One region of the Citrobacter amalonaticus genome, then DNA from elsewhere that is predicted to be linked to it. Evidence: predicted binding sites of a transcription regulator. Region 1 holds the regulator's gene; each other region holds the start of a gene.
What was found. Region 1 encodes Fur, which represses iron uptake genes when iron is present. Its sites were predicted from a motif close to ATAATAATGAGAACNACTATCAA; they were not measured.
Positions count from the first base shown of each region.

Region 1 (10,131 bases):
GTGCCGGTTATATTCAGCCTACCGGTCAGACGCTGTTAGCGCCGCACTGGAGCTTTATGCCGGGTACCTATCAGGGTGCCGAAGCTGGCGCAAACTTTGACTACGGCGATGCGGGCGCACTGAGCTTCTCCTATATGTGGGCCAACGAATATAAAGCGCCATGGCACACTGAGGTTGATAAATTCTACCAGGGCGATAAAAAGACCAAAGTCGATTATCTCCATTCTGTCGGCGCAAAATATGATTTCAAAAATGACCTGGTGCTGGAAGCTGCATTTGGTCAGTCCGAAGGCTATGTCGATCAGTACTTCGCCAAAGCCAGCTACAAGTTTGATTTAGGTGGCAATCCGTTCTCCACCAGCTACCAGTTCTACGGTGCGCGTGACAAAGTCGATGACCGCAGCGCCAGCGATATCTATGACGGAACCGCCTGGTTGCAGGCGTTGACCTTCGGCTACAAAGTGGCGGAAGTGGTTGACCTGCGTCTGGAAGGAACCTGGGTTAAGGCTGAAGGGCAGCAAGGGTTCTTCCTGCAACGTATGACGCCAACCTATGCGTCGTCCAACGGTCGTCTGGATATCTGGTGGGATAACCGTTCAGACTTCAACGCCAACGGCGAAAAAGCGGTCTTCTTTGGCGCGATGTATGACCTGAAGAACTGGAACCTGCCGGGCTGGGCCGTCGGGGCTTCCTATGTGTATGCCTGGGACGCGAAACCGTCTACCTGGCAGAGCAGCCCGGATGCGTACTACGACAAAAACCGTACCATCGAAGAGTCTTCATACAGCCTGGATGCGGTCTACACCCTGCAGGACGGTCGTGCGAAAGGCACCATGTTTAAACTGCACTTCACCGAATATGACAACCACTCCAACATCCCGAGCTGGGGCGGCGGTTACGGCAACATCTTCCAGGATGAGCGCGACGTGAAGTTCATTGTGATTGCACCGTTCACCATCTTCTAATGCCATCAGCGGCAGGCCTTGTGCCTGCCGCATCGTTGAGGACCCTGCTATGAAAAAACTGATACTCATCGCCGTAATGGCCTCGGGACTGGTGGCCTGCGCACCGTCAACGGCCCCGAAAGAAGACAGCCGGTTGAAAGAGGCATATAGCGCCTGTATCAACACGGCACAGGGATCGCCAGAAAAAATCGAAGCCTGCCAGAGCGTGCTGGATGTGCTGAAAAAAGAAAAGCAGCATCAACAGTTTGCGAATCAGGAAAGTGTTCGCGTGCTGGATTATCAGCAGTGTATTCAGGCGACACGTACCGGTAACGATCAGGCTGTGAAAGCCGATTGCGATAAGATCTGGCAGGAAATTCGCAGTAACAATACGGCGAAGTAAGCGTCAGAGACCACATAAAGCGGGCGGAGAGAGATCTCCGCCCGTTTGCGTTTCAGAGCTTATTATCAGCCGTCTGATAACCACGGCTGAGACGAACAAACAGCATTGCCGTCGCGGCGAGCCCGCACAGCGCAGCGCACATGAGCCACCACCCCGGAGAACTCTTATCGCCGGTCAACTGGACCAATGCGGTAGAGATGGCTGGCGTCAGGCCGCCGAAAATTGCCGTGGCGAGACTAAAGGCCAGTGAAAAACCCACGGTTCGGACATACACCGGCATCACTTCGGTTAGTGCGGCTACCATCGCGCCGTTGTACATGCCGAAGAAGAACGAGAACCAGAGCAGCACCAGCGTCATGCGGGTGAAGTCGGGTGCAGCGGTAAGCCAGTTCATGACCGGCCAGGTAGTGATGAGGGCGAGCAAGGTGATGCCCATCAGCACCGGACGACGCCCGATCCGGTCAGAGATGGCGCCGCCAATCGGCAGCCAGATGAAGTTAGAAATCCCCACCAGCATGGTGACTACCAGGCTGTCACGCGCGCTCAGGTTCAACACCGTTCTCCCGTAAGTGGGGGTATAAACGGTAATAAAATAAAAGGTCGTGGTCGTCATCGCCACCAGCAGGGTACCCGCGGTGATAATGCGCCAGTTTTTAGCAATGGTGGTAAAAATTTCCCGGGTGTCGGGGCGGTGTTTACGTTGTAAAAAGGCTTCCGTTTCCTGTAGCGAACGTCGAAGAACAAAAATCAGCGGAATAATCATACAGCCAATGAAGAACGGGATTCGCCAACCCCATTCGGAGATTTCATCGTGTCCCAGCGTGGCATTCAGACCGTAACCGATCAGCGCGGCGACCACGATCGCCACCTGCTGGCTGGCCGATTGCCAACTGGTGTAAAAGCCTTTATTGCCTGGCGTGGCGATCTCAGAAAGATAAACAGAGACGCCACCCAGTTCGACGCCGGCAGAAAATCCCTGTAGCAGACGTCCCACCAGGACCAGCACGGGAGCCAGCAGGCCGATAGTCTGATAACCCGGAACGAGGGCGATGAGCAGCGTGCCGCAACCCATAATCGCCAGGGTGACCATCAACCCCTTCCGTCGGCCAATCCGGTCAATATACGCCCCCAGTACAACTGCCCCAATGGGGCGCATTAAAAAACCGGAGCCAAAAACGGCAAAGGTCAGCATGAGGCCAGCGAACTCACTTTCGGCGGGAAAAAACGTCTTTGCAATATAGGTGGCGTAAAAACCAAACAGAAAAAAATCGAACTGTTCGAGAAAATTACCGCTGGTCACACGCAGTATTGCGCCGAACGTGCCGGCGCGCGATGGTTGTTGAGTCATTGAGGTTGCTCCACTGTCTTATCATAATTATGTATAGAGGTAAGAGTGTGCGGGTCAGTCGCCTGCGACCCCCGCCTGTTTTCCACGTCGCTTCTCAATCGCCCATTTGAGTAAAGACGCGCAGCGGTAAAATCCGTGGGCAAATTTTCCGTATGGGATGGTCAAAAAAAGTGCCATGACCACGCCAAGATGGAGGGCAAGCAGGATCCCCATCCATGAGGTGTCTCTTCCCGCCAGCAGACCTAAACCGGTCAGGCTGGTCAGGAGCAGCAGTAAAATAAAGCCGCGATCCATCGGTTTCTGTCGCGCGTCGCCATGCAGTGGCGAGCGCTTAAGGTTTAACCACAGCAGGCCTGTCGGGCCGACAATTAAACCGATTCCTCCGAGCGTGCCAAGCATGACCGGCGCGCTGAAGAACGGGTAGGGGGCTTCCCATCCGGCGAAATAGTGATAACCGGTCGCCACCACGGTCGCGGCGAAACAGAGCATAAAGCCGTAGAAGGTGAAATGGTGGAAACGACGACGCATCAACGTGAAAGCATCGTCCGCGTCGTTGCAGCCTTTGCCATGTCCACCGTCGAGGTATTTCAGCGTCAGCACATTGTGTGAGGCTTCGGCTATTTCCGCCGGACGCGGCCCGACGGGAGAGATCTCGCGCCAGAAGCGGATCACCCCTGCCATCAGTAAACCGATCGCCAGCATGAAAACCGAGCCAAACATCCATGCCAGCAGGTTGTGCGGGAAAATTTGGTAGAAATCACCGGCCAACGGCGGGTGGAGCAGCGATCCCTTCAGCCCCATCGCGAGGAGTAAAAAGAGGATCAGACCAAAGACCAGCGCCAGCGTCACGGTGACGCCAGCCCGGCGATACAGCGCCCCGAAGGCCGCCGGTTGTGCGTAGTGTTGATACGTTTCCAGACGCACTTCCGCCATCGCTTTCGGTACGTTGATCGCAAACTCATGCGGCGGTGCATACTGGCAGGCGTGCAGGCAGGCGCCGCAGTTATGGCACAGGTTTGCCAGATAATTAATGTCGGCTTTGCCAAATTCCAGTCGTTGAGTCATCGCCGGGAACACGGCGCAAAACCCTTCGCAATAGCGACAGGCGTTACACACCTGCATCACCCGCTCGACTTCAGCCTCTGGCTCGGTGAGGATTTTGGCTTCGATGATCAGTTTTTCAAGCTGCTTCATGATGCGCCTCCTTACGTGCTGCCTGCGCGGCTTCTTTACCTGCGATGCGACCAAACGTGGTGCCGATGGACATGCCGACACCGGCGGTATAGCCCTTGCCCAGTACGTTGCCTGCCATCATCTCACCGGCAACGAACAGGTTACGGCTGGGGACGCCTGCAAAATGGACCGCAGCATGTTCATTCACTTTCAGTCCCAGATAGGTAAAGGTGATCCCTGGTCGCAGGGCATAGCCGTAGTAGGGAGGTGTATCAATGGGGCGCGCCCAGTGGGTTTTCGGTGGCGTCAGGCCCAGCGTTGCGCAGTCGTCCAGCGTCGTGTGATCAAACTGACCCGGCTGACAGGACTGGTTGTAGTGCTCCACGGTATGGGTAAAGCGTTCGGGATCCAGCCCTAGCTGGCGGGCCAGTTCATCCAGCGTATTGGCCTGTGCGCCGGGGAAAACTGGCGGCATAAAGTGGCCGATCGCTTTGCTGTCGATGATGGAGTAGCCAATCTGCCCTGGCTGGTGGGCAACCAGACGCCCCCAGATGGCATAACGTTTCGGCCAGAAATCTTCGCCTTCATCGTAAAAGCGTTCCGCATCCCGGTTGACTACCACGCCAAGTGAGACGCAATCCACGCGCGTGCAAATGCCGCCATCATACAGCGGGGCCCGGGCATCAATCGCCACACAGTGGGACTGGGATGGATCGCCGATGATGTCAGCCCCGGCGTCGATCATAAATTTGAGCAAGACGCCCTGATTAAAGCGGGTGCCGCGAATGAGGAAGTTATCGGCTGGCCATTCGCCGCGTGCGTTCTCTCCCCAGGCGTCACGCAGCCATTCGCGATTGGATTCAAATCCACCGGCGGCGAGTACGCAGGCTTTTGCCTCAATGCGCTCGTGACCTGCCAGGGCTGCGACGAAATCGCCATGATGCAATTCAAGCGCCTGCACCGGCGTGTTGTAGCGAATCTGTACCCCCAGCTTTTCTGCGCTGCGGTAATAAGCGTTCACGAGGGCTTTACCGCCGCCCATGAAAAAGGCATTGGTACGCGCGACGTGCAGCGCACCAGAGAGTGGGGGCTGAAAATTGACACCATGCTGGCGCATCCAGTCGCGACACTGTGAAGAGGTACGGATCACCAGGCGCGCCAACGCTTCATTGGTATTGCCTTCGGTGACACGCCAGAGATCCTGCCAGAACTCCTCTTCGGGATAACTCTCAACCAGCACATCCTGTGGCGCATCGTGCATACAGCGTAAATTGCGCGTGTGTTGGGAGTTGCCGCCGCGCCATTCCCGGGGCGCGGCCTCTAACAGCAACACGGAAGCTCCTGCCTCACGGGCGGTTAAGGCGGCACATAACGCGGCATTACCACCGCCAATCACCAGTACATCAACCATCGTCTACTCCATTACCATTTAACTATTTGTTAAATTTGTAATTGAAATGTATACGTACAGGTTGTATGGGCGCTATGGCGGGAAGCTAAAGACCTGTTTAGTGAGCGTAAAGGGTCGCACCCGGCCAACTGCCGGTTTCCACAAGTTCACGCATCACTTTTGTGAGTATCACGCGGGCTGCAAGACCGGCGGGGGTGAGTTCATCGTCAGACAGACTGACCAGAAAATTAGGGCGGCTGAGTATGGGATTATGGACGCCAATCACTCTCAGCGCTTCCCTCTCAAGATGCGAAATGGCAGCACCTGGTTGCAACGTGGCGCCAAGTCCGCTGCGAACGGCGCGCATCAGTAACGTCAGGCCATCAATTTCCGTGGCGATATCCACCTTCAGTCCGTGTTCCTGACAAATGGCCTCCAGTCGGCCGCGCAGTCCGTGGCCCAGGCTTGGCATGATCAGGGGAATATTCGCCAGTTGAGCAGGGGTTATGGTGTCATCCGGAATCGCCGCCAGCAGGTCATGCGTGCCAATCAGAAAAAGTCGCTCTTCGAGAACCGGCCTGGCGCTCCAGCGCAGGATCTTCTCTTTCTGAAAAACAACGGCCAGATCAATCTGACGGGTGTTGATCATCCGTTCCAGATTACCCGACAGGCTTTCCACCACATGCAGGCGAACGTCGGCGTAATGTTCCCGCATGGCATGAATAAACGGCATTCCCAGGACGGAGGCCGTGCTGGGGGCCATACCGACGCTGACGTGTCCGGACAGACGCGCATCGCGCGCGGCCAGAATAGCATCATCAGCATGACGCAACGCCAGCTGTGCCTGCGAGTAAAAGGCCAGACCGGCGGGTTGGCGTTACGCCACGCGAGGTTCGCTGCAACAGACGAATGGCGAGTTCGTTTTCCAGCCGCGTCATCTGCTGGCTGAGCGCGGAGACGCCGATGTCGAGATCGAGCGCCGCGCTGCCCATACTGCCGGTTTCCACAATACGGACAAAATAACGTAGCTGGCGAAGTTCCATTTCGATTCTCCGGACAAGGCAGGGGGAGATTTTACATTAAAGCAACATGCTGTCAGAAGAAAGCGCAGAGTGGCGAATGGCGCGCATAAAAAAAGCCAACCGACAGGTTGGCTTTTCAGAATAGTGCAAATTATTTCGCGTCGTGCGCGTGTTCGTCTTCGCGGCAATCGCCTTCAGCGCAGTGGCCGTACAGATAAAGGCTATGGTTCGTCAGACGAATGCCATGTTTTGCTGCGATCTCACGCTGGCGTGCTTCAATAGAATCATCACTGAATTCGATCACTTTGCCGCAATCGAGGCAAATAAGGTGATCGTGATGATGCTGCTGGGTCAGCTCAAAAACGGATTTGCCGCCTTCAAAATTGTGGCGGGTTACGATCCCGGCGTCATCAAACTGGTTCAGCACGCGATACACGGTCGCCAGACCAATTTCTTCACCCATGTCGATCAGTCGTTTATATAAATCTTCCGCACTGACGTGATGGTTTTCCGGTTCCTGAAGAACTTCCAGAATCTTTAAACGAGGAAGCGTTACTTTCAGGCCAGCCTTCTTTAATGCGGTATTGTTGTCAGTCATGCGGAATCTGTCCTGTTGCTAAACGATTCACTTCATACAAGAAGTGACAGAAATTGCACTCGAGATAATGCGTTTCATTATAGGACTGCCGTGTCTAAATGAAAACTGCAAGCCTCTGGCAAATGTTAATAAATAGTCGGTATTGCCTGGAAATGAGAGCGCCACCTAAAAACTCCCGCACATTGTACAGGGATGGGCAAGAAAGTTACAAATTTGTAGCAATTATTTTGATTGGTTCTGTCTATTGATGCGGCGCAAACATTGTCTGCGCCGCCGTACATCAGGCGTTGATGATCTCGTCGAGGTGCAGTTCTTCAGAAATCTGCTTCACCCATTTTTCCACGCGCTCGGCGGTCAGTTCCGGCTGACGGTCTTCGTCAATCGCCAGACCGACAAAATGGTCGTCATCCGCCAGACCTTTGGAGGCTTCAAAATGATAGCCTGCGGTCGGCCAGTGACCCACGATAGTTGCACCGCGCGGCTCAATGATATCGCGGATCGTGCCTAACGCGTCGCAGAAGTATTCTGCATAATCTTCCTGATCGCCGCAGCCGAACAGTGCGACCAGTTTGCCGTTAAAATCAATGTCTTCGAGGGTAGGGAAGAAGTCATCCCAGTCGCACTGCGCTTCACCGTAGTACCAGGTTGGAATGCCAAGCAGCAGAATGTCGTAGCCTTCGAGATCTTCTTTGCTGCTTTTTGCAATGTCATGCACATCGGCAACGTCTTTACCAAGCTGTTTTTGAATCATTTTTGCGATATTTTCGGTGTTCCCGGTGTCGCTGCCGAAAAAGATGCCAGTGATTGCCATGAGTAAAGTAACCTCTTGAAACTTATTGAAATGGTGGTGGCGAATTGCCCACAGATAAGGGCAATCATAGCAGAACAGTCAGGTATGCGGAAATAGCAAACGCATACGAGTGCACTCCATGCTACATGAAAGTGGGAAATGGGATGATTTCAGGCAAGATCCTGGCCGCGTAGTGCCGCCAGTTGGGCCATCAATATCTCTTCGATCAGTTCACTGCGGCTCATCTCTCGGGATTCCGCCAGCTCATTCAACGCATCAACCGCTTCCGCGTTGAGTTTGAGTTCGACACGCTTAAGACCGCGAACTTTGTCGCGTTTGAGTTGATTACGCTTATTAATGCGCAGCTGTTCATCGCGCGAAAGCGGATTGGTTTTCGGTCGTCCCGGGCGACGCTCGTGCGCGAACAGATCTAGTGTCGTACGGTCCGTTTGTTCTTTGGCCATGATATTGGTGACTTCGGGGAAACAATCAGCCAGGCCTCTGCCCGGATGGATAGCGCGCCATCATACATCAGCGAATGAGGCGCGCCAACGTTCGCACGCGTAATCGCGCACGGACGCTGAGTTTTTAATCAGTTAGCCGTTTCATTAAGATAACGACGGATGGCGCGCAGCACCGCCTCCGGTTTTTCGGCATGCACCCAGTGACCGGCTCCGGCAATGACGTGCGCACGCGCCTGCGGGAACTGCGCCAGTAAATCGGCGCGATATGCTTCGGTGACATAAGGGGAGTTGCCGCCGGGAATAAACAGTGCCGGATGATCCCAGGCCGGTATTGTCTCCCAGCCGACGATATGCGGATACTGCTCCCACAGCACCGGCACGTTGAAGCGCCATTCGCCGTCAACGAACGATTTCAGCAAAAACTGAATCACACCTTCTTCATTAAGATGTTCGCGCATGATTGCAGCCGCCTGCTGACGGGTCTTTGCCGGCGATGCCGTCACCGCGTTGATGGCGGTGAAAATTTCGTCATGGCGACGGACGTGGTAATCCACCGGGGCAATATCGATCGCCACTAAACGGGCGATGCGTTCCGGGGCCAGCGCGCTGAGCGCCATCACCGCTTTTCCCCCCATCGAATGACCAATAAAGGTGGCTTTTTCGATGTGTTGCGCATTCAGCGTATCTAACAGATCCTGCGCCATTGCCGGGTAGTTCATCACCGGGTCGCGCGGAGAAAGGCCGTGATTACGCATATCGACCTGAATGATGTCATGGTCGTTCACCAGGTCACGAGCCAGCACGCCCAGATTGTCCAGGCTGCCAAATAAACCGTGAACCAGTACGATGGGATAATTATTGTGCAGGTTTTGTGCGGATTGCGCTCGGATATTCAATTTCATGGCAAAGTTCTTTTTTTCGCTCTGTCGGGTTAGGGTATTATGTTGACCATTCTGCCACTGGGCTGCAACCACTTCGGTTTTCTCCGAGTTTTTTGTTCAGCCGGGTTTGACGCTATTCGCTGTTGGGATTTGCCCCTATACTCCCAACGATTTGTATTTCAGATCAGATAAGACACCGCACTGGATTAAGATGAAAACGATTGAAGTTGATGATGAACTCTACAGCTATATTGCCAGCCACACGAAGCATATCGGCGAGAGCGCATCCGAGATTTTACGGCGTATGTTGAAGTTTTCCGCCGCATCACAGCCCGTCACGCCAGTGACAAAAGAGGTTCGCGTCGCGCAGCCGGTTGTTGCCGAGGCGAAACCCGTCAATCTTGTCAAAGATAAAGTGCGCGCTATGCGTGAACTGCTTCTGTCCGATGAATATGCCGAACAGAAGAAGGCCGTTAACCGCTTTATGCTGGTGCTGACTACACTCTATACACTGGATCAACACGCGTTTGCTGAGGCAACGGAATCGTTGCATGGCCGTACGCGTGTCTACTTCGCGGCTGATGAACAGACGCTACTGAAAAACGGTAACCAGACCAAACCCAAACACGTGCCCGGCACGCCGTATTGGGTGATCACCAACACCAACACCGGCCGTAAATGCAGCATGATTGAGCACATCATGCAGTCAATGCAATTCCCGGCGGAATTGATTGAAAAGGTTTGCGGAACAATTTAATCCATGCAGAGAAGGACCAGGCAATGGCAATCCACGACCGCGCAGGCAAACCTGCGCAACAGAGTGATTTGATTAACGTCGCGCAACTGACGTCACAATACTATGTACTGAAGCCCGCAAAAGGAAATGCGGAACACGCGGTGAAGTTCGGCACCTCCGGACACCGTGGCAGTGCAGGCCGTCATAGCTTCAACGAGCCCCATATTCTGGCGATTGCGCAGGCTATCGCGGAAGAACGTGCAAAAAATGGCATTACGGGTCCGTGCTACGTGGGGAAAGATACTCACGCACTGTCTGAACCGGCGTTTATCTCCGTGCTGGAAGTGCTCGCAGCGAACGGTGTCGACGTGATTGTTCAGGA
Region 1 is NZ_CP014015.2:3,414,510-3,424,640, forward strand. Features, by position in the region: gene chiP (chitoporin ChiP) at 1-965, shown strand, start outside; gene chiQ (ChiQ/YbfN family lipoprotein) at 1,015-1,347, shown strand; gene tcuC (tricarballylate/proton symporter TcuC) at 1,400-2,695, opposite strand; gene tcuB (tricarballylate utilization 4Fe-4S protein TcuB) at 2,750-3,889, opposite strand; gene tcuA (FAD-dependent tricarballylate dehydrogenase TcuA) at 3,876-5,279, opposite strand; partial or broken gene tcuR (tricarballylate utilization LysR family transcriptional regulator TcuR) at 5,377-6,301, opposite strand; gene fur (ferric iron uptake transcriptional regulator) at 6,432-6,878, opposite strand; gene fldA (flavodoxin FldA) at 7,159-7,689, opposite strand; gene ybfE (LexA regulated protein) at 7,839-8,132, opposite strand; gene ybfF (esterase) at 8,261-9,034, opposite strand; gene seqA (replication initiation negative regulator SeqA) at 9,225-9,770, shown strand; gene pgm (phosphoglucomutase (alpha-D-glucose-1,6-bisphosphate-dependent)) at 9,794-10,131, shown strand, end outside.

Region 2 (10,131 bases), 1.2 Mb from region 1:
GCGACCATGGGCAATCTCTTTGGCCTGAATGGCACCGCCAATATCCATCTGCGACATCAGCCAGCCGCCAAAAATATCACCGTTGGCATTGGTATCGGCAGGCATAGCCAGTGTGCGTAAAACCAGTTCGCCCTGCGGGGCGTGAATTGTTGTTGTCATTGTAAAACCGACTGTAGAAAAAAATTCCAGCCGCGATGCTACTATGATTTTAACATGGAGAACAGAGGGGAAACGCCCGCGAGACGGGCGTTTGGGTGATTAGAATGACATCGTTACGCCCGCATAGTAAGCGCGTCCGGGTTCGTTATAGGTTGAGGCGCCATCGTTTTCACGATAGATCTGCTTGTCGAACAGGTTGCTGATCCCGGCGTTCAGGCGAAGATTTTTCGTCATCTGGTAATTAGCGCCGAGTCCGACAACCGCATAGGCACCAATTTCCTTATCCGACATGGCACCCGTCTCATTGCGCGTTTCAGCATACTCGCGCGGTTTTTGTCGACCGTACTGCGTCCACTGTAGCTGCGTGGAGAGCTTGTCGTTCACCTGCCAGTCGAGCAGGGTATTAATGGTGTATTTCGGGATCACGGAGAGCGGGTTACCGGTGTCCTTGTTCTCGGATTTGATCATATACGTCGCGTTGGTGCGCCAGCTTAACGTCTCCGGCACCAGCGGGATCACCACGTTACCTTCCAGACCTTCGACAATCGCTTTGCCGCCATTTTCCCATTGCAGGATGTTATTCCCGTTGGAGGCGTAACCGATAATATCGGTCCCGGCGACAATCTTGTTCTTATAGTCGTTACGGAACCAGGTGATTCCCGCATCCCAGCCAGCGTAATTAAATTCCAGACCGATCTCTTTGTTAATACTGATTTCCGGGTCCAGATCCGGATTGCCCAGCAGATAACAACTGCCGGTGGCGATCGTATTTGGACAGCCGTTGCCGCGCGTGGAGAGCAAATATCCCTCGCTGGACTGATACAGGTTTGGCGCTTTAAAGACGCGCGCAATCCCGGCTTTCAGCTTGAACAGATCGCCCAGTTCCTGCGACATATTCAGACTGGGGCTCCAGTTGCTGCCAAATTCATCGTGATAGTCAAAACGGATCCCCGGAATAATATCCGTGCCAGGCCGCGCTTCGATATTATCTTCCAGATAGATACCGGTGAGCGTGGCGCTATTTTTGGTGCTGCGACTGGAGGCATCACCGGAGACATTGCCAATCTGCACGCCGGATGCGCTGGTGGCCTGCATAGACGCCGGATCGTTGAGTTCGTCACGGTTCCACTCCGCACCCAGCGTCAGGGTTTGATCAACCAGCCAGAAGACAGGGATGTTGAGTTCTCCGGAAGAACGATAGGATTCCAGGCGGCTGGTGGCGTATTCGGTGTTATTGATCATCCCTTCCACTCTACCGGTCGAGCCTTCCTGCATTCGGGTATTGTTGGTTTTTTCGTAGTAGACGCCGAATTTGGACTGTCCCCAGTCCCAGATGCCGTTATGCGTCAGTCCCCACGACTGACGATACATCCGGTTGGTTTCATCGCCGTAGAGGGTACTGACCAGCCCGTCAGGACTGACGTTGCTGTTGCTGTACTGCGTATCTCCGGCATAGATATTACCCTGACGGCTGTAGCTGTAGTCGAAATCCACAATTTGCTGTGGCGTCAGTTTCCAGGAGAGTAGGGCGTTGATGTCTTTATTGCGTACCCCTTCGCGCCCTGCGGCATAGGATCCATTTTGCTGAGTATTAATATCCGCCGCATCGGCGTCGGTTTTGTTGATGTTGCCGTACAGACGCATGGTGAGAACATCGTCAATGAGCGGACCGCTCAGATTGAAGTTCGCACGTTTGGTGGCACCTTCTTTGCTGTTCTCGGGCTGGTTGGTATAAAGAGACAGCGAGCCATGCCAGTCGTTCGTTGGCTGTTTAGTGATGATATTGACGACGCCACCCGCCGCACCGGAACCGTAACGTGCCGCTGCTGGGCCGCGCAGAACTTCAATACGTTCGACCATCTCCGCCGGTACCCAGTTTGTATCACCACGGGTATCACGCTCGCCGCGCCAGCTATAGCGTACTGAGTTTCGCGAGGTGACCGGCACGCCGTCAATCAGGATCAGCGTGTTTTCCGGACCCATGCCGCGAATATCAATCTGACGGTTATTTCCCCGACTGCCGCTGGCGCTGTTGCCCGTCAGGTTCACACCGGGCATGGTGCGAATAATATCGGAGAGGTCGTTGACCGGCGGGGATTTTTCAATGTCTTTGGCGGTGATAATAGAAACGCCGGGTTGCTGCTTGAGGGCTTCTTCGGCGGTGGCCTGGACGACCATCGTTTCACCGTCATTCATGACGTCGTCTGCGGCGAATGCATTTCCGCTTAATGCTGTGGCAATCAAAAGCGCCAGAGGGCGTGGAGAAATTTTTGTTATCGTATTCATCAACTGACATCCATATTGTTTAAAATGCGATACGGAATATCAATGATAATTATTATCATTACAATGTTATGAAGGCAATCTCCATAATATCTTCATGATTCATGCAATTTCGGGTAAGTACGTCAGGGATTGTGCAGAAAGCAAAACCAGGCCCATAGGCCTGGTCTGATGGGCGTTTACGATTTGTCTTCTTGCGGGAGATGGCGATAGATATAGACGCCACTCAGCAGGGTAAAGATCAGCGTCAGCGCGGTGAGGCCGAATACCTTAAAGTTCACCCAGATATTTTGCGGCAGCCAGAAGGCGATGTAGATATTGGCAAGCCCACACAGAATAAAGAAGATGGCCCACGCGAGGTTGAGCTTCGACCAGACCGGCTGCGGCAGCGTCAGTTCTTTACCCAGCATGCGCTGGATCAGCGGTTTTTTCATGATCCACTGGCTAACCAGAAGCGCACCGGCAAACAGGCCGTAAATCACCGTCACCTTCCATTTAATAAATTCATCGTTATGGAAGAAGATGGTCAACCCGCCGAACACGGCTACCAGAACAAAGGTGATCAGCGCCATTTTTTCAACTTTGCGATAGCGGACCCAACTGTAGATGAGCACGATAGCCGTTGCGACAATGAGCGCCGAGGTGGCCGCATAGATGTCATACACTTTGTAAAAAACAAAGAAGACCACCAGCGGTAAAAAATCAAGAAACTGCTTCATTCTTCGATTCCGTAATCAAACGCGTCGGGCATTTCTGCCGGCGACGCAGACAGGGTTATTGGCGAATCAACATATACAGACGGAACAGGTAGATGAGCAATATGGCGGAGATCAGATTGCTCAACGTATTCGCGATAACGGCGCCAACGTTAGGGTCAAGGGCGGCGAAGCTGGAGGCAAACAGCAACAGTAGCGTTTTTGCCAGCAGCCAGCCCATCACCGCCGGGGCGACCAGTCGCATATTAGACCACGCCAGACGCATACTGTTGCGCATTGCGGCGAAAACACCCATTTTATCCTGCACCAGCATAATCGGCGCAAGCGCCAGCAGGATAGCCAACAGGATGCCTGGTACCACGACCAGCATAATCCCGAGCTGTACCAGCAGGGTGGTCAGTAAAATCAGGATGAACAGACGCGGCAGGATCGGCGCACTGGCACCGATCGCGCGCAGGGCGCTGACGCGATGACCCGCTGAAATTAACTGAATCATCAGCAGTACGCCACCGGCCAGGACGGCATTACCAATCAGTCCTGAAAAGGTGGACGCTGCCGAGGCGCGCAACAGGATCTGCTGCTGCTCCGGCGTCATGTTTTGCACCAGTTCGAACAAACCCACGCTTCCCGCAAGATGATCCCCTTCACTCAGTTGCGCAATCTGCGCATCGCTGGGTGAGAAGGCATGCCCTAATACCACCGTGATGAACGCGCACAGCAGCGAGATCAGCAGGATGGTTAAAAATTGATTACGGAAAAAATTCCCGGTGTCACGGTATACGGACTGCGCCGTGATAGACATGCACTCTCCTTGAGTTCTGCAGGTGTTGTTAAGCGGTCAATTGTACCCTGGATAACTGCGCAGTGGCAGCATCAAGGGGTGTATGGAAAAGCATATCTTTGTAAAGCCAGAGTAATTTGAACAACAAATCCACAGCGTGATGACGTTGCCGCCACAAAAATTAAGAAAATACTTTCACCTTGTAAATATTGCAAAATTGATCTGAACAGGAATAACCAGGATTTTGAATGCTACTTCTAACTTAATCTGGATCAATAAATGTTAAATTACACGGCCTAATGTGATCCAGGTTAGATCACTTATTACTCCAATGTAGGTATATTCGTGACGCATTTATAACCATAACGATGGAGCGGGTATGAAAAAGTTAACAGTGGCGGCATTGGCAGTAAGTACTCTTCTCTCTGGCAGCGTTTATGCGCATGAAGCTGGCGAGTTCTTTATTCGCGCCGGTTCGGCGACGGTAAGACCGACGGAAGGCGCGGACGGCACCTTAGGCCATTTAGGCGGCTTTAACGTCAGTAACGACACGCAGCTGGGTCTGACATTCACTTACATGGCGACCGAAAATATCGGTGTTGAACTGCTGGCGGCGACGCCATTCCGCCATAAAGTGGGCACGCAGTTGACCGGTGATATCGCCACCGTTCATCACCTGCCGCCAACCCTGATGGCGCAGTGGTATTTCGGTGATTCCAGCAGCAAGCTGCGTCCGTATGTCGGTGTTGGGGTTAACTACACGACCTTCTTTAATACTGACGTCAATAAGAATGGCAAAGAGACCGGCGTTTCCGATTTGAGTCTTAAAGATTCCTGGGGTGCAGCAGGTCAGGTCGGGATGGACTATCTGATCAACCGTGACTGGCTGATTAACATGTCAGTCTGGTACATGGATATCGATACCACCGCGGACTACAAGCTGGGTGGTGTTAAGCAGCATGACGATATTCGCCTCGATCCGTGGGTGTTTATGTTCTCAGCGGGTTACCGTTTCTAAAAAAAGTCACAACAAATAAAAGCGGGCGCCTTTAGCCCGCTTTTTTTATGCGCCGCGAACAGAACTGCTATCTTTTCTAACAGGCACGCTCTGTGAGTATTGCATCATGAAATTAACACCGTCTTTGCTGGAACAAAAAATCGCGGCGCTTGAGCAGTCACCGACGGGTGAAAACAGCCTGTTTTATCTGCAGGTCTCACGATCGTTACTGGAAGCGATGCGCAAAATTGACTCGCTGGAGAAAGCGCTCGCCACGCCCATCCGCTTACCCTCTTGTAGCGCCAGTCCGGTGTGTGAAATTGAGGCCGGATACGCCGCTGGCGTGAGCGATTGCCGCACTGCCATTCGTCATGCGGGTTATCTGATAGAAGGGGATGATTAACCGTTCTGACCTGTACTGCGTGGGTGAAATCGAATACCGTAGTGATAACAGCGTGTTGATGCTCAGGGTGCCTTGGTGAAAATTGTGCAGGACAGTTTAAGAAACAGACAGGCACTTATTATTTCAGCGCTAATCACGCTGCTTTTTACGTCGCTTTTCCTGTTCATTATTTATGAGCAGCGACTGGCGACGGTCAATGAAGGGATGAACCGCCTGCAAACGCGGATGCTCGATATCTTCAATGATAATGAAATGATCGCGGATGCGACCGGCGTACGCTATCGGCAGATTAAAAGCGCTGGCCAGTGCGGCCAGATGTCGCAATTGACTCCCCGTGGGGAGGCCTGGGGAATTAACGCCGACAGCAAACGCATTCATTCCGCAACGGGTGCGATGGTAGCGCGTGAGCCGACGTTAAACGCGTTGTGTATGTATACCGCCGCTGAGTTTATTCGCGGCAGGGTGAACGCGCTTAATCCGGGTAATTTCGATGCCCATCGCTACGTTATTGCCGAGGATGCAAGCTATTTTTACTGGTTCACTCCCGCCGATGCTAAAGCGTTTGATTATCACTCATCGAAGATGGCGCGTAATATTTCCAGTTTCTTTCTTCCTCCCGTCGATTTTTACACCCGTCTGCTGGAAAAGAACGTCAAAACGAAAGCCTTAAGCTCTACGGATTTTTATGACGATAAAATCACGGATGAGAAAGCCTTCAGCGTCGTGAGTTATATTTATGACCTTTCTGGCAATGAGATCTCCGACCATATCGTAGGCTATCTGGTTTACGATCATGCGAAGCCGGAACTTCAGGAGGCATTACGCGATGCCTTCGATGGACAGGTGCCGCACGGACTGAACGTTTCGCTGGTGAATACTCTGAATCAGCAGTCGCTTTGTCTGACGGGGGAGTGTAAGAAGCGCCCGGAAATCGCCTTCAAGGTGCTCTCCGAAAAGTATGTCATTCACTACGCCATCTCGCTCAGCGGGTTTGCGATGCATGACACTCAGGCGGGGCTGCTGATCCTGATGGCGCCGTTCTTCTTTGTACTGATCATGATGGGGTTAAAATCCTGGCTGAATGAGAGCGATCTGAAAATCTACATCGACTCGTTGACGGGCTGCTTCAACCGTAAAATTCTCGACATCATCAAGCGGCGGGATCTTTCTGACTGTTCGGTGGTGCTGGTTGATTGCAATAAATTCAAGGCAATTAACGATACCTGGGGACACGTCGCCGGGGACAGAGCGCTACAGATCATTGCCAACCGGATGTTGTCCAACACCCGCACCAGCGACGATCTGGTGATTCGCACCGGAGGGGATGAATTCGTGATTGTACTGTATCACGCGAAAACGGCCGATGCGGTCGCCATCGCCGAACGTATCGCCCATCAAATCAATGCGTATCAGTTTATCGTGCAGGACACGCTGGTGCCGCTCTCCATCTCCTGGGGGGTTGCCGAAGTGAATGAGGGAATTGATGATGCCATTCAGTATGCGGATGGCGAGATGTACAAAATGAAGCAGGCCAAATAATGAGACCGCCAGTGCGAGTCTGGCGGTCCCGGTGTTTTATCGGCGGGTGGCGGCTTTTAACCCGCTGACGAATGTCTTCAGTTCAGCCAACATCTGCTCAGGTTGTCCGACGTTCTTTTCAATGATTTTAACGATCGCGGAACCGGAGATTGCGCCAGCGGCGCCTGCGTCAATGGCGGCGGAAACCTGATCCGGCGCCGAAATACCAAAGCCCTGCAAAGACGGCGCGGCGTTGTACTCTTTCAGTTTCTCTACCAGATGATGTAAAGGCAGCGCGGCGCGATTTTCTGCGCCCGTCACGCCCGCGCGCGACAGCAGATAGGTATAACCCCGGCCATAAGAGGCGATCTGGCGCAGCAGGTCATCATCGGCATTCGGCGGGCAGATGAAGATCGGCGCAACGTTGTGGCGCAATGCGGCCTGACGGAATGGCGCAGATTCTTCAATCGGTACGTCGGCAACCAGCACGGAGTCGACGCCGACTTTTTCACACTGCGCGTAAAACGCGTCAATGCCTTTGCTGAACACCAGGTTCGCGTACATCAGCAGGCCAATAGGAATAGTCGGGTGCTTTTCGCGGATGGCGGCCAGCATCTCAAAACAGCGGGTCGGCGTGACGCCAGCGGCAAATGCGCGCAGCGTGGCGCTCTGAATGGTCGGGCCATCAGCGAGCGGATCGGAGAAAGGGATCCCTAACTCCAGCGCATCCGCACCCGCCTCAATCAGAGCATCGATAATGTTCAGCGACTGCTCAACGCCTGGGTCGCCGAGGGTCACGAAGGGAACAAAAGCACCTTCCTTGCGATCGTTCAGTTGTGCAAACAAGCTTTCATAGCGTTCCATCAGATTTCCCCTCGCGCTTTCAGAATATCGTGTACCGTGAAAATGTCTTTGTCGCCACGACCGGAAAGGTTAACCACCAGCAGTTGCTCTTTTTCCGGGTTCTCGCGCATCATTTTCAGCGCGTGGGCCAGGGCGTGTGACGACTCGAGCGCCGGGATAATGCCCTCGTGCAAACAGAGCGTTTTAAAGGCGTCCAGCGCTTCGTCGTCGGTGATCGACACGTAGTCGGCGCGACCAATGCTGTTCAGGTACGCATGCTGTGGGCCGACGGACGGGAAATCCAGACCCGCAGAGATGGAGTAGGACTCCTCGATCTGTCCCTCATCCGTCTGCATCATCGGCGCTTTCATACCGAAATAGATCCCGACGCGACCGTGCTTCAACGGCGCACCGTGCTCACCGGTTTCAATCCCGTGACCACCGGGTTCTACACCAATCAGCCCAACGTTTGGCTCATTAATAAAATCGGCAAACATCCCGATTGCGTTGGAACCGCCGCCCACGCAGGCGATCACCGCATCCGGCAGGTGACCCTCTTTTTCGAGGATCTGCGCTTTGGTTTCTTCGCCGATCATGCGCTGGAATTCACGCACGATGGTCGGGAATGGGTGCGGGCCAGCAGCGGTACCGAGCATGTAGTGCGCGGTTTCGTAGCTACCAGACCAGTCGCGCAGCGCCTCGTTACAGGCGTCTTTCAGCGTGGCTGAACCACTGTGAACCGGGATGACTTCGGCACCCATCAGGCGCATACGGAAGACGTTCGGCGACTGGCGCTCAACGTCTTTCGCTCCCATGTAGATACGGCATTTCAGGCCGAGCAGGGCGCTGGCGAGCGCTGAAGCCACCCCGTGCTGGCCTGCGCCGGTTTCCGCAATAATCTCGGTTTTGCCCATACGTTTTGCCAGCAATGCCTGACCTAACACCTGGTTGGTTTTATGCGCGCCGCCGTGCAGCAGATCTTCACGCTTCAGGTACAGCGTGGTATGGGTTCCGGCGGTGATATTCTGACATTTGGTCAGCGCAGTGGGACGTCCCGCATAGTTCTTCAGCAGGTCGGCAAACTGGGCCTGAAACTCGGGATCTTTTTGCGCACTGACAAACGCGTCTTCCAGTTGACGCAGAGCCGGCATCAGGATCTGCGGCACATACATGCCACCGAATTCACCAAAATAGGGATTGAGTAATGTTGTCATGTCCTTTTCCTTAATATGCGCGCAGTGTCTGAAATACCGAGGCCAGAAGGCGTGCATCTTTGATGCCCGGCTGTGACTCTACACCAGAATTAAAATCGAGACCGGCACAGCCGGTTTTAGCCGCGTCAACGCAGTTGTCCGCGCCAAGACCACCAGCCAGCAATACGTTATCCAGCGATTGTCCTTGCAGTAACGACCAGTCAAAACGCTGACCGCTGCCGCCCTGGCCGTTATCCAGCACGTATTTGTCGACATGCTGATAATCGCGGGCCGGGAGGGTGTCACCGACGCTCAGCGCTTTCCAGATCTGTACGTTTTCAGGCAGCGCGGCGCGCAGCGTATCGACATACGCCTGGTCTTCGCGCCCGTGCAGCTGAACGGCTTTCAGCGAAAGCTGCGTCGCTTTTTCACAGACGTCGGCGATGTCGTGATTACGGAATACGCCAACATACTGTAGCGTGGCGGCGGACTGCACTTCGCGGGCCTGTTCAATGCTGACAAAACGGGGTGAAGAAGGGACAAAAATCAGTCCGCCATAGATCGCGCCAGACTCGCAGGCGGCTTTGGCATCTTCCGGACGCGTCAGGCCACAGACCTTATTTTCGCCAAGCAGAACACGGCGTACGGCGGCGTTAAGATCGTCATGCGCCATGAGGGCGGAACCAATCAGGAAGCCATTGGCAAAATGGCTCAGCTCGCGAACCTGAGCGTAGGTGTTGATCCCTGATTCACTAATCACCGTCACGCCCTGACCCAGTTTCGGCGCCAGTTGACGTGTACGATTCAGGTCAATCGACAGGTCGCGCAGGTCACGGTTGTTAATCCCGACCACTTTCGCGCCGAGCGCAATGGCGCGTTCCAGTTCGTCTTCATTGCTGACTTCCGTCAGCACGCCCATCTTCAGACTGTGCGCCACGGCAGAAAGCTGGCGATACTGCTCGTCGTCGAGTACCGAAAGCATCAGCAGGCAGGCGTCGGCCTGATAGTGGCGCGCAAGGTAAATCTGGTAAGGGTCGATAATAAAGTCCTTACACAGAATCGGCTGCGGCGCGATGCTACTCACGATCGGCAGGAAATCAAAACTGCCCTGGAAGTACTTCTCATCGGTCAGAACGGAAATGGCGGAAGCGTAATGTTTATACACCCCGGCAATCCGTGCCGGGTCGAAATCATCGCGGATCACGCCTTTAGACGGGGAGGCTTTCTTACACTCCAGA
Region 2 is NZ_CP014015.2:4,585,955-4,596,085, reverse strand. Features, by position in the region: gene yciA (acyl-CoA thioester hydrolase YciA) at 1-159, opposite strand, end outside; gene AL479_RS22150 (TonB-dependent siderophore receptor) at 259-2,445, opposite strand; gene AL479_RS22145 (septation protein A) at 2,622-3,161, opposite strand; gene AL479_RS22140 (YciC family protein) at 3,217-3,960, opposite strand; partial or broken gene AL479_RS22135 (YkgJ family cysteine cluster protein) at 3,989-4,066, opposite strand; gene ompW (outer membrane protein OmpW) at 4,319-4,957, shown strand; gene AL479_RS22125 (hypothetical protein) at 5,064-5,339, shown strand; gene AL479_RS22120 (GGDEF domain-containing protein) at 5,415-6,878, shown strand; gene trpA (tryptophan synthase subunit alpha) at 6,915-7,721, opposite strand; gene trpB (tryptophan synthase subunit beta) at 7,721-8,914, opposite strand; gene trpCF (bifunctional indole-3-glycerol-phosphate synthase TrpC/phosphoribosylanthranilate isomerase TrpF) at 8,925-10,131, opposite strand, start outside.
Region 2: a site for Fur is predicted at 2,488-2,510, ahead of AL479_RS22150 (TonB-dependent siderophore receptor). Genes of this name have one in related genera too.

Region 3 (10,131 bases), 830 kb from region 1:
GGCAGGCATCGTCCGATAAGTAACGTTCAGCGCCGGGTAGCGACAACGGCTGCCCGGCCTGTTCTGTCAATGCTTATGGCGAGTTAACCGGTCAAGATAGCCCATCACAAACGCCGACAAGACGAAAGTGAGATGGATAATGACGTACCACATCAGCTTGTTATCCGGCACGTTTTTCGCATCCATAAATACCCGCAACAGATGAATGGAAGAGATGGCGACAATCGAGGCCGCAACTTTGTTTTTCAGTGAGGTCGCATCCATCTTCCCCAGCCAGTTCAGCTTTTCCCGTCCCTCAGCGATATCAAGCTGCGAGACGAAATTCTCATAGCCGGAAAACATCACCATCACCAGCAGTCCCCCGACCAGCGTCATATCCACCAGCGACAGCAGCACCAGAATCAGGTCAGCTTCTGCCATCGAAAAGATATTGGGCAGAACATGAAAAATTTCCTGAAAGAATTTTAGCGCCAGCGCAACCAGCGCCAGCGACAAACCAAAGTAGACCGGGGCCAGCAGCCAGCGAGACGCATACATAACGTTTTCGAGAAAGCGTTCCATAAATTCCTGTGATGTAGCAAAAACCGGGCGACAGTATATCCCAACAGTGCAACATCAGATCAACATCCTCCTCAAACTTCGTCGGGATTGATCCACGGGCGCTGATACTCGGGCCACACCAGTGCCACCAGCGACGGATACGCCTCGACGCTAAACTCCCGAAAGCACTGGCGTAAGTTCAACACATCGAGATCGGAATGGGGGACTTTTTCGCCGTTGAGACAGCGTTTTTTTATCGTGTCGTAGTATTTATACACCGCTGAATTGAGATCGCTGCAGCGTCGCTGGGCGTCAAACAGCCCTGGCGTGTCATTCAATTGCGCCATCGTCATGCGTTTTATTGTTGCGTGAAGGAAATCAATATATTCGTGATTGACGCGCCAGTACCATACCGGTGTAATAGCATTCATCAGCGCGGAAAAATGGTCCTCCCCCTCTTCTTTAGTCAGCGGTATTGATTGAGTCGCAGAGGCCAGTTCTTCAGCGTTGCGCGGTTTATTAAACTCGCGCATTAATAAAAGCACGCCGCCGGTCAGCAATAGCAAGGTAATGACAGAATAAAAAATACTGTTCATAGAATGACTCCATTTTTTTTGATTCTAAAATTACCCCATGTTATTGTCAACGCGACCTGCCAAATAAAAATAACTATACATTTGATATTAAAGGATATTGTGACATGCTGCCCGAGCACCTTGTCCCACCGCGTTTTCATCTGTCATCCTCAGGTCAGACGGAAGAAACAGCAGAAAATAATGATAATTTCACTCAGGGAAAAACAACCCTCAGCGATTACGAGGTCGATATCTTAATAAGCACAACCGCCACCGGGCAATCTAAAAATATCCTGCTCGAAGAACGTGACCGTCATTTTAAAGAACGTCTTGAGCGAGTGGCGAAAATTGAGACTTTCGCTCGGGTTATTAATGCGTTACAGGCTGAAGGCGATATCGATGCCCAGACCTTAAGTAAAATAATCTCTGAAATGACCACGCATATAAATGAAAACGGCAACGAAATTTGGCTTAATTTAATTACCCGGGAGAAAGACTCGCCCCTTTTCTATTCTCTGGACGACGAACAATGATTAAAGATGTTGAAGATAACAATGTCTATTTGGCTTTAGATGAGAATAAAAGCGATCAATTTATCTTAAAGCAGAATCTTGCCGCGCTCATCGCCAATAAAAACGCGGTCCTCGAAAGCGTAGCGCAAGAAGTGACTTCTATTCCTGCGGCGCTGGTTCGTCTGAAATGGCAGAACCGGCGGGAAATATACGCGCTTCAGGTGAAGGAAGAGATTTATGGCGCGACGATCAACGCCATTATCAAACAGAACCCGGCGCTGGGTGATAAAATCATGGCGCGGCTGGAGAGCACCTGGCAGCATTTGCTGGCTCGTGAGACCGCTACGCTGCGACTGACGCGCAAACTGGCCGAAGGAAATACCCGCACGATTACCATCACCACCGTTGCGCTCAATGAACACCAGGTACAAACCCGGCGCGACGGGCAATAAAAAAGCCGGGCAGCGATAACGCCTTACCCGGCTTTTCTTCTCATTGTGCCCGTGGCGACAACGATTATTTCGCTTTCGCGACCTCTTCGCCGACCAGACCGATCTTCAGATAACCCGCCTGATGCAGCGTGTCCATCACCTTCATCAGGGTTTCATAGTCGACGGTTTTATCCGCACGGAAGAAGATCGTGGTGTCTTTCTTCCCTTCGGTCAGCGCGTTCAGTTCTGCCACCATGGTCTCGTCCGTCACCGGATCGTTACCAATAAACATGCTGTTGTCCGCTTTGACCGACAGATACACCGGTTTTTCCGGGCGCGGTTGCGGCGTACTGGAGGACGCAGGTAGATTGACCTTCACATCCACAGTCGCCAGCGGTGCAGCCACCATAAAGATGATCAGCAGTACCAGCATAACGTCGATGAACGGCGTCACGTTGATTTCATGCATTTCACCGTTATCGTCCAGATTTTCATTAAGACGCATTGCCATGAAACATTACCCTACACGTAATTTCTGCGCGGTACGCACCGGATGGGCAGATGCGCTTGCATCCAGATCCAGGTCGCGGCTTTGCAGTAACAGCACCTGTGCTGCCACATCGCCCAGCATCGCTTTAAGACCGCCAATCTGGCGGGCAAAGATGTTATAGATAACCACTGCAGGAATGGCCGCAACCAGACCGATGGCTGTCGCCAACAGTGCTTCTGCAATGCCGGGGGCGACGACGGCGAGGTTAGTGGTCTGCGTTTGCGCAATCCCAATGAAGCTGTTCATGATACCCCAGACCGTACCGAACAGGCCGACAAACGGTGAAATCGCCCCAATGGTCGCCAGGTAGCCATTTCCGCGTCCCATATGACGTCCCGCCGCCGCAACGCGACGCTCCAGACGAAAACCGGTACGCTCTTTAATCCCTTCGTTGTCTTCACTGCCCTGAGACAGTTCCAGTTCGTTCTGCGCTTCATTGAGCAATTGGGTGCTTAAGCTTTTGGCACCAAAGTTTGCTGCAATATCGCTTGCCTGATCCAGAGAGCGGGCTTCCGCCAACAGTTGTTGTTCGCGCTTAAGCCGACGCTTCTGGGAGAAGAACTCCACGCTCTTACTGAAGAAGATAGCCCAGGTGACCACTGACGCCAGAATCAGACCAATCATCACGCACTTAACCACGATATCGGCGTGCTGATACATACCCCAGACGGAAAGATCCGTCTGCATCAAATTATTACCCACTCTGTATCTCCAGGACGCAAATCACAAATTCTGAGCGTAATAATATCAAAACGACGTCGAATTGATAGTCGTTCTCATTACTATTTACATAGTGCCGCACCTTTGGTTTCTTTTCCTTGCGCTTACGCAGTAAAACGTCACGGGAGGCGATTTTGATAAAATATTGTGCTTTATCCCGTTCCTGAGGATGCGCATTTTTCCATTCGTGATAGTTTAGACGTCCAGACGTATAAAAACAGGAAACACAACATGGCAGATAAACAACTGGACACCCGACTGGTCGGCGCAGGGCGCAGTAAAAAATACACGCTGGGCTCGGTGAATAGTGTGATTCAGCGCGCTTCTTCGCTGGTTTTTGAAACGGTCGAAGCCAAAAAGCACGCCACCCGCAACCGCGCCAACGGCGAACTCTTTTACGGACGTCGCGGCACATTAACCCATTTTTCGCTGCAGGAAGCGATGTGCGAACTCGAAGGCGGCGCGGGCTGTGCGCTGTTCCCCTGCGGCGCAGCGGCCGTCGCCAATACGATTCTGGCTTTTGTCGAACAGGGCGATCACGTGCTGATGACCAATACGGCCTATGAGCCGAGCCAGGATTTCTGCACCAAAATCCTCGGCAAACTGGGAGTGACGACTGGCTGGTTCGATCCGCTGATTGGCGCTGACATTGTTAAACATCTTCAGCCCAACACCAAAGTCGTGTTCCTCGAGTCTCCGGGATCCGTGACCATGGAAGTCCACGACGTCCCGGCAATTGTCGCCGCTGTCAGACGCGTTGTGCCGGACGCCATCATTATGATCGATAACACCTGGGCGGCAGGCATATTGTTTAAAGCCCTCGACTTCGGCGTTGATATCTCGATTCAGGCCGGGACTAAGTACCTGATTGGTCACTCGGATGCCATGGTCGGCACCGCCGTTTCGAACGCCCGCTGCTGGGATCAATTGCGTGAGAATGCCTATCTGATGGGACAAATGGTCGATGCCGATACGGCCTATATGACCAGCCGCGGGCTGCGCACCCTGGGCGTGCGTCTGCGCCAGCATCATGAAAGCAGTCTGAAGATTGCCGAATGGCTGGCTGCCCATCCGCAGGTCGCACGGGTCAATCATCCGGCGTTACCAGGCAGTAAAGGACACGAATTCTGGAAACGTGACTTTACAGGGAGCAGCGGCCTGTTCTCATTTGTGCTAAATAAAAAGCTCAATAATGACGAGCTGTCCGCTTATCTGGATCACTTCAGCCTCTTCAGCATGGCCTATTCGTGGGGCGGTTTTGAGTCGCTGATTCTGGCCAATCAGCCTGAACAGATTGCAGAAATTCGCCCGGAAGGGGGTGTGGATTTCAGCGGCACGCTGATTCGTCTCCACATTGGTTTAGAGAATGTTGACGATCTGATGGCAGATTTAGCCGCCGGATTTTCCCGCCTCGTGTAAAATTGACGCCAATGGACATCTGTGCAGACACGTCGAGCGAAATTGTCTGCATTTGTTGCGCCCGGGATCAAGTCATCCGGGCCTGTTCAGGAGTACAATAGGATCATTAAGGCGTAAACGCTGTTCCACAGGAAAGTCCATGGCTGTCATTCAAGATATTATCGCTGCGCTCTGGCAACATGATTTTGCCGCGCTGGCGGACCCACATGTTGTTAGCGTCGTCTACTTTGTGATGTTCGCCACGCTGTTTTTAGAGAATGGCCTGTTACCGGCCTCATTTTTACCCGGCGACAGCCTGCTGCTCTTAGCGGGCGCATTGGTCGCGCAGGGCGTCATGAGCTTTGTCCCTACCCTGCTGATCCTGACGACGGCGGCCAGTCTCGGCTGTTGGCTCAGTTATATTCAGGGACGCTGGCTGGGCAATACGCGAACGGTAAAAGGCTGGCTGGCGCAACTTCCGGCGAAATACCACCAGCGCGCGACCTGCATGTTTGACCGTCACGGTCTGCTGGCGCTGCTGGCGGGACGTTTTCTGGCGTTCGTGCGCACGCTGCTGCCCACCATGGCGGGGATTTCCGGACTCTCTAACCGCCGCTTCCAGTTTTTCAACTGGCTGAGCGGTCTGCTGTGGGTCGGCGTGGTCACCAGCTTTGGCTACGCACTCAGCATGATCCCGTTTGTGAAGCGCCATGAAGATCAGGTCATGACCTTCCTGATGATCCTGCCCATTTTTCTGCTGGCGGCGGGGTTGATCGGCACGGTGGTGGTGGTGATTAAGAAGAAATACTGTAGCGCCTGACCTGAATCCAGCCGGATGACGCGTCGCTCATCCGGCTGACTCGCAATAACGTTAACTCCCCTGCATGGTGCGGATCCGCGCCGCATCTTCTCCCGGCGTCACACCAAAATAGCGTTTAAATTCACGACTGAACTGCGACGCGCTTTCATAACCCACCCGCATTGCCGCCGCACTGGCCTTCATGCCGTCGTGAATCATCATCATCCGCGCTTTATGTAACCGATAGGTTTTCAGGTACTGCAACGGCGATGTGCTGGTCACTGACTTAAAATTATGGTGAAACGCAGAGACGCTCATGTTGGCTTCGGCCGCCAGTTGCTCGACGTTGAGGTTTTCGGTGTACTTATTTTCAATGCGCTTGAGCACGCGACTAATCAGGCTGAAATGGGTCTGACGACTCACCAGCGCCAGCAGCGCGCCGCCGCGTGGCCCGGTCAGCACGTGATAGAGGATTTCACGGATAATCTGTTTACCGAGAATCCGCGCGTCCAGCGGTCGCTCCATAACGTCGAGCAGACGTTCTGCCGCGCAGAGGATCTCCTCAGAGAGCGTGGCGGAGTTGATCCCGCTTGCCGCCATCGACGGCTGAAAATGTTCGTCCTCGCCAATATCCATCAGCAGTTCCTGCAATTGCAGGATATCGACATTGATGCGAAATCCGGCGAGCGGTACGTCCGGTGTCGCATAGGTTTCACATTCGAAGGGTAAAGGTACGGTTAGCAGCAGGTACTCATTGGTGTCGTAACGGAAAACCCGCTCATTGATGTAACCGATTTTATGGCCGGAAAAGAGAAATATGATGCCGGGGTCGTACATCACGGGTGTCCGTAAACCCGGTTCTGTACCATACAGCAGACGGATGTCCGGCAGCAGCTCACTGAGCTTATGTTCATTGCTTTTCAACTGCTTAACTTTATCTGTCAGCAGTAAACAGATCTCTTCGCGGTTCATAACGGGTTATTTTCTCAACGGATGACGACGCCTTGATTGTGCGCAAATTTATCGCTTTTCTCCAGCACTCTGGAGAAATGGGCAAGACATTGGCAGAAATGAGCATTGAGAGGATAGCCGCGCACGACCACAATGTTCTCCATCCGGCAGACCCACCTGCCCTCTTTTTTTTACCCACATAAGGGAACGAGCAATGAATAACTTTAATCTGCATACCCCGACCCGCATTCTGTTTGGTAAAGGCGCAATCGCTGAACTGCGCGCACAAATCCCACAGGACGCACGCGTGCTGATCACCTATGGCGGCGGCAGCGTGAAAAAAACTGGCGTACTGGCGCAGGTACAGGATGCGTTGAAAGGGATGGACGTGCGTGAATTTGGCGGCATCGAACCTAACCCGTCGTATGAAACGCTGATGAAGGCAGTCAACATCGCCCGTGAAGAGAACATTACCTTCCTGCTGGCCGTCGGCGGGGGTTCTGTTCTTGATGGTACCAAATTCATCGCCGCTGCCGCCCACTATGCGGATGGCGTTGACCCGTGGCACATCCTGCAAACCAGCGGTAGCGATATCAAAAGCGCCATCCCGATGGGCTCTGTGCTGACGCTACCGGCAACCGGTTCTGAATCCAACAAAGGCGCGGTTATCTCGCGCAAAACCACCGGCGACAAGCAGGCCTTCCATTCTGCCCATGTGCAGCCGGTCTTTGCGGTACTGGATCCGGTTTACACCTACACCCTGCCGCCGCGCCAGGTGGCAAACGGCGTGGTTGATGCGTTTGTGCATACCGTTGAACAGTACGTCACGTATCCGGTTGATGCCAAAATTCAGGATCGCTTCGCGGAGGGCATTCTGCTGACGCTGGTGGAAGATGGCCCGAAAGCGCTGAAAGACCCGGAAAACTACGATGTACGTGCGAACGTCATGTGGGCAGCCACCCAGGCGCTGAACGGCCTGATTGGCGCAGGCGTGCCGCAGGACTGGGCAACCCATATGCTGGGCCATGAACTGACGGCGATGCACGGTCTGGATCACGCTCAGACGCTGGCGGTTGTTCTGCCCGCGCTGTGGAATGAAAAACGCGATACCAAACGCGAAAAACTGCTGCAATATGCTGAGCGCGTATGGAACATCACCGACGGTTCTGAAGATGAGCGTATCGATGCCGCCATTGCAGCCACCCGCAATTTCTTCGAGCAACTGGGCGTCCCGACTCGCCTGTCAGGCTATGGCCTTGACGGCAGTTCAATCCCGGCCCTGCTGGCGAAACTGGAAGAGCACGGCATGACGCAACTGGGTGAGCATAAAGACATTACCCTGGACGTCAGCCGCCGCATTTACGAGGCAGCCCGCTAAGCTTTTTTCACCTCTGACTTTCGTTTTTGGGCATTTCGTCCAGACTTAAGTCACCTTACATCACCGGAGTCCCCCTCCGGTGATGAGCACATGAAGGAGGAAAAATGGCAAACCAAACCGTAATTAAGCTTCAGGATGGCAACGTAATGCCCCAACTGGGGTTAGGCGTATGGAAAGCCGGTAACGACGAGGTCGTCTCCGCCATTCATAAAGCACTGGAAGTCGGCTATCGGTCCATAGATACCGCCGCCGCATACAAAAATGAAGACGGCGTCGGCAAAGCGTTAGCCAGCGCAGGTCTCCCCCGCGATGAGTTGTTCATTACCACCAAGCTGTGGAATGACGATCAGAAACGCCCCCGCGACGCGTTGATGGAGAGTCTGGAAAAACTCCAGTTGGATTATCTCGACCTGTATCTGATGCATTGGCCGGTTCCGGCAATCGATCACTATGTTTCCGCCTGGCAAGGCATGATCGAGCTGCAAAAAGAGGGGCTGATTAAGAGCATCGGTGTGTGTAATTTCCAGGTTAACCACCTCCAGCGTCTGATTGACGAAACGGGCGTTACGCCGGTGATTAACCAGATCGAACTGCATCCGCTGATGCAACAGCGCCAGCTACATGCGTGGAATGCGACGCATAAAATCCAGACGGAATCCTGGAGCCCGCTGGCACAGGGCGGCGAAGGCGTTTTCGATCAAAAAATCATTCGTGACCTGGCAGATAAGTACGGTAAGACCCCGGCACAGATTGTCATTCGCTGGCATCTGGATAACGGTCTGGTGGTGATCCCGAAATCCGTCACGCCATCGCGTATCGCTGAGAACTTCGACGTCTGGGATTTCCGTCTCGACAAAGACGAACTCGGTGAGATTGCGAAGCTCGATCAGGGCAAACGCCTGGGCCCCGACCCGGATCAGTTCGGTGGCTAATTCCCTTCTTTCAGGCCCGGCTCTATGCCGGGCTTTTTCGTTGACATATTGAGAAACAATTAACGCCAGGTTTTCGGTGTATTTTCCGCGCATCTCAGTGCAGCATACCTTCCAAATAACCCTTTAATTATCAATGGTTATTATAAATATAAACAATCCATATTAAATATTTATAGGTGTCAAAACCGTGGCGGAAAACAATCCTCAGAGCGTCAAATGGCTCCCATTAATTCTAATTCTTCTCATTGCCGTCATACTCTGGCAACTGACCCCACCCACTGGGTTAAGTACACCAGCCTGGCATTCGGCTATTATCTTCGTTGCTACCATTGCTTCGATTGTCGCGAAAGTCTTGCCTATCGGCGCGGTAGGCATTATCGGGATTACGGTTTTTGCCCTCGCTTATGCCGCAGGGGATAAAACGGCCAGTGGGGCTATCTCAACAGCTCTGAGTGAATTAAACAGCTCGCTGATCTGGCTTATCGTCGTCGCCTTTATGATCGCCCGTGGTTTTATTAAAACCGGGCTGGGGCGACGGATTGCCTTACAGATGATTCGTCTGCTAGGAAAAAGAACGCTGGGGCTGGCATATGGTCTGGCCTTTGCCGACCTGATTCTCTCGCCAGCCATGCCCAGCAATACCGCACGCTGTGGCGGCGTTATTTATCCTATTGCCGATTCGCTGGCGCGCAGCTTCGATTCACGCCCGGAAGATGAGTCACGCAGTAAAATCGGGACGTTCCTGATCACTTGTATCGGTAACGTCAATGATGTGACTGCCGCCCTGTTTATGACTGGCTATACCGGGAACCTGCTGGCGGTAAAACTGGCTGCGAACGCTGGCGTGACGCTGACCTGGGGAAGTTGGTTTATGGCGGCGCTACTGCCCTGTCTGGTGTCACTGCTGATCGTACCGCTGCTGGTTTATTGGTTGACTCGCCCGGAAATTAAACATACGCCCGATGCCCCAGCGCTGGCGCGTAACGAACTGGCGCAAATGGGACATATGTCACGTGGCGAATGGCTGATGCTGGGTACCGTCGGTGTATTGCTGGTCTTGTGGATTTTTGGCGATGTGCTGGGCGTCGATGCGACAACAGCGTCGTTCGTGGGCCTTTCCATCCTGCTGCTTAGCGGCGTACTGAGCTGGGAAGATGTTAAAAGCGAAAAAGGCGCGTGGGACACGCTCATCTGGTTTGCCGCACTGTTGATGATGGCGAATCAGTTGAAAAAACTGGGCTTCACCACCTGGTTTGGCAATCTGATTGGCGACAGTATTGGCAGCGCCATGCACGGCACCAGTTGGGTTATCGTGTTGTTGCTACTGAACGCAGCGTATTTCTAT
Region 3 is NZ_CP014015.2:2,588,764-2,598,894, reverse strand. Features, by position in the region: gene AL479_RS12640 (aldo/keto reductase) at 1-23, shown strand, start outside; gene AL479_RS12635 (TIGR00645 family protein) at 67-561, opposite strand; gene AL479_RS12630 (ESA_00282 family adhesion-associated protein) at 633-1,136, opposite strand; gene AL479_RS12625 (hypothetical protein) at 1,241-1,648, shown strand; gene AL479_RS12620 (hypothetical protein) at 1,648-2,079, shown strand; gene exbD (TonB system transport protein ExbD) at 2,144-2,569, opposite strand; gene exbB (tol-pal system-associated acyl-CoA thioesterase) at 2,576-3,310, opposite strand; gene metC (cystathionine beta-lyase) at 3,560-4,747, shown strand; gene yghB (DedA family general envelope maintenance protein YghB) at 4,887-5,546, shown strand; gene AL479_RS12590 (AraC family transcriptional regulator) at 5,598-6,497, opposite strand; gene yqhD (alcohol dehydrogenase) at 6,691-7,854, shown strand; gene dkgA (2,5-didehydrogluconate reductase DkgA) at 7,959-8,786, shown strand; partial or broken gene AL479_RS12575 (DASS family sodium-coupled anion symporter) at 8,942-10,131, shown strand, end outside.
Region 3: a site for Fur is predicted at 3,372-3,394, ahead of exbB (tol-pal system-associated acyl-CoA thioesterase). Genes of this name have one in related genera too.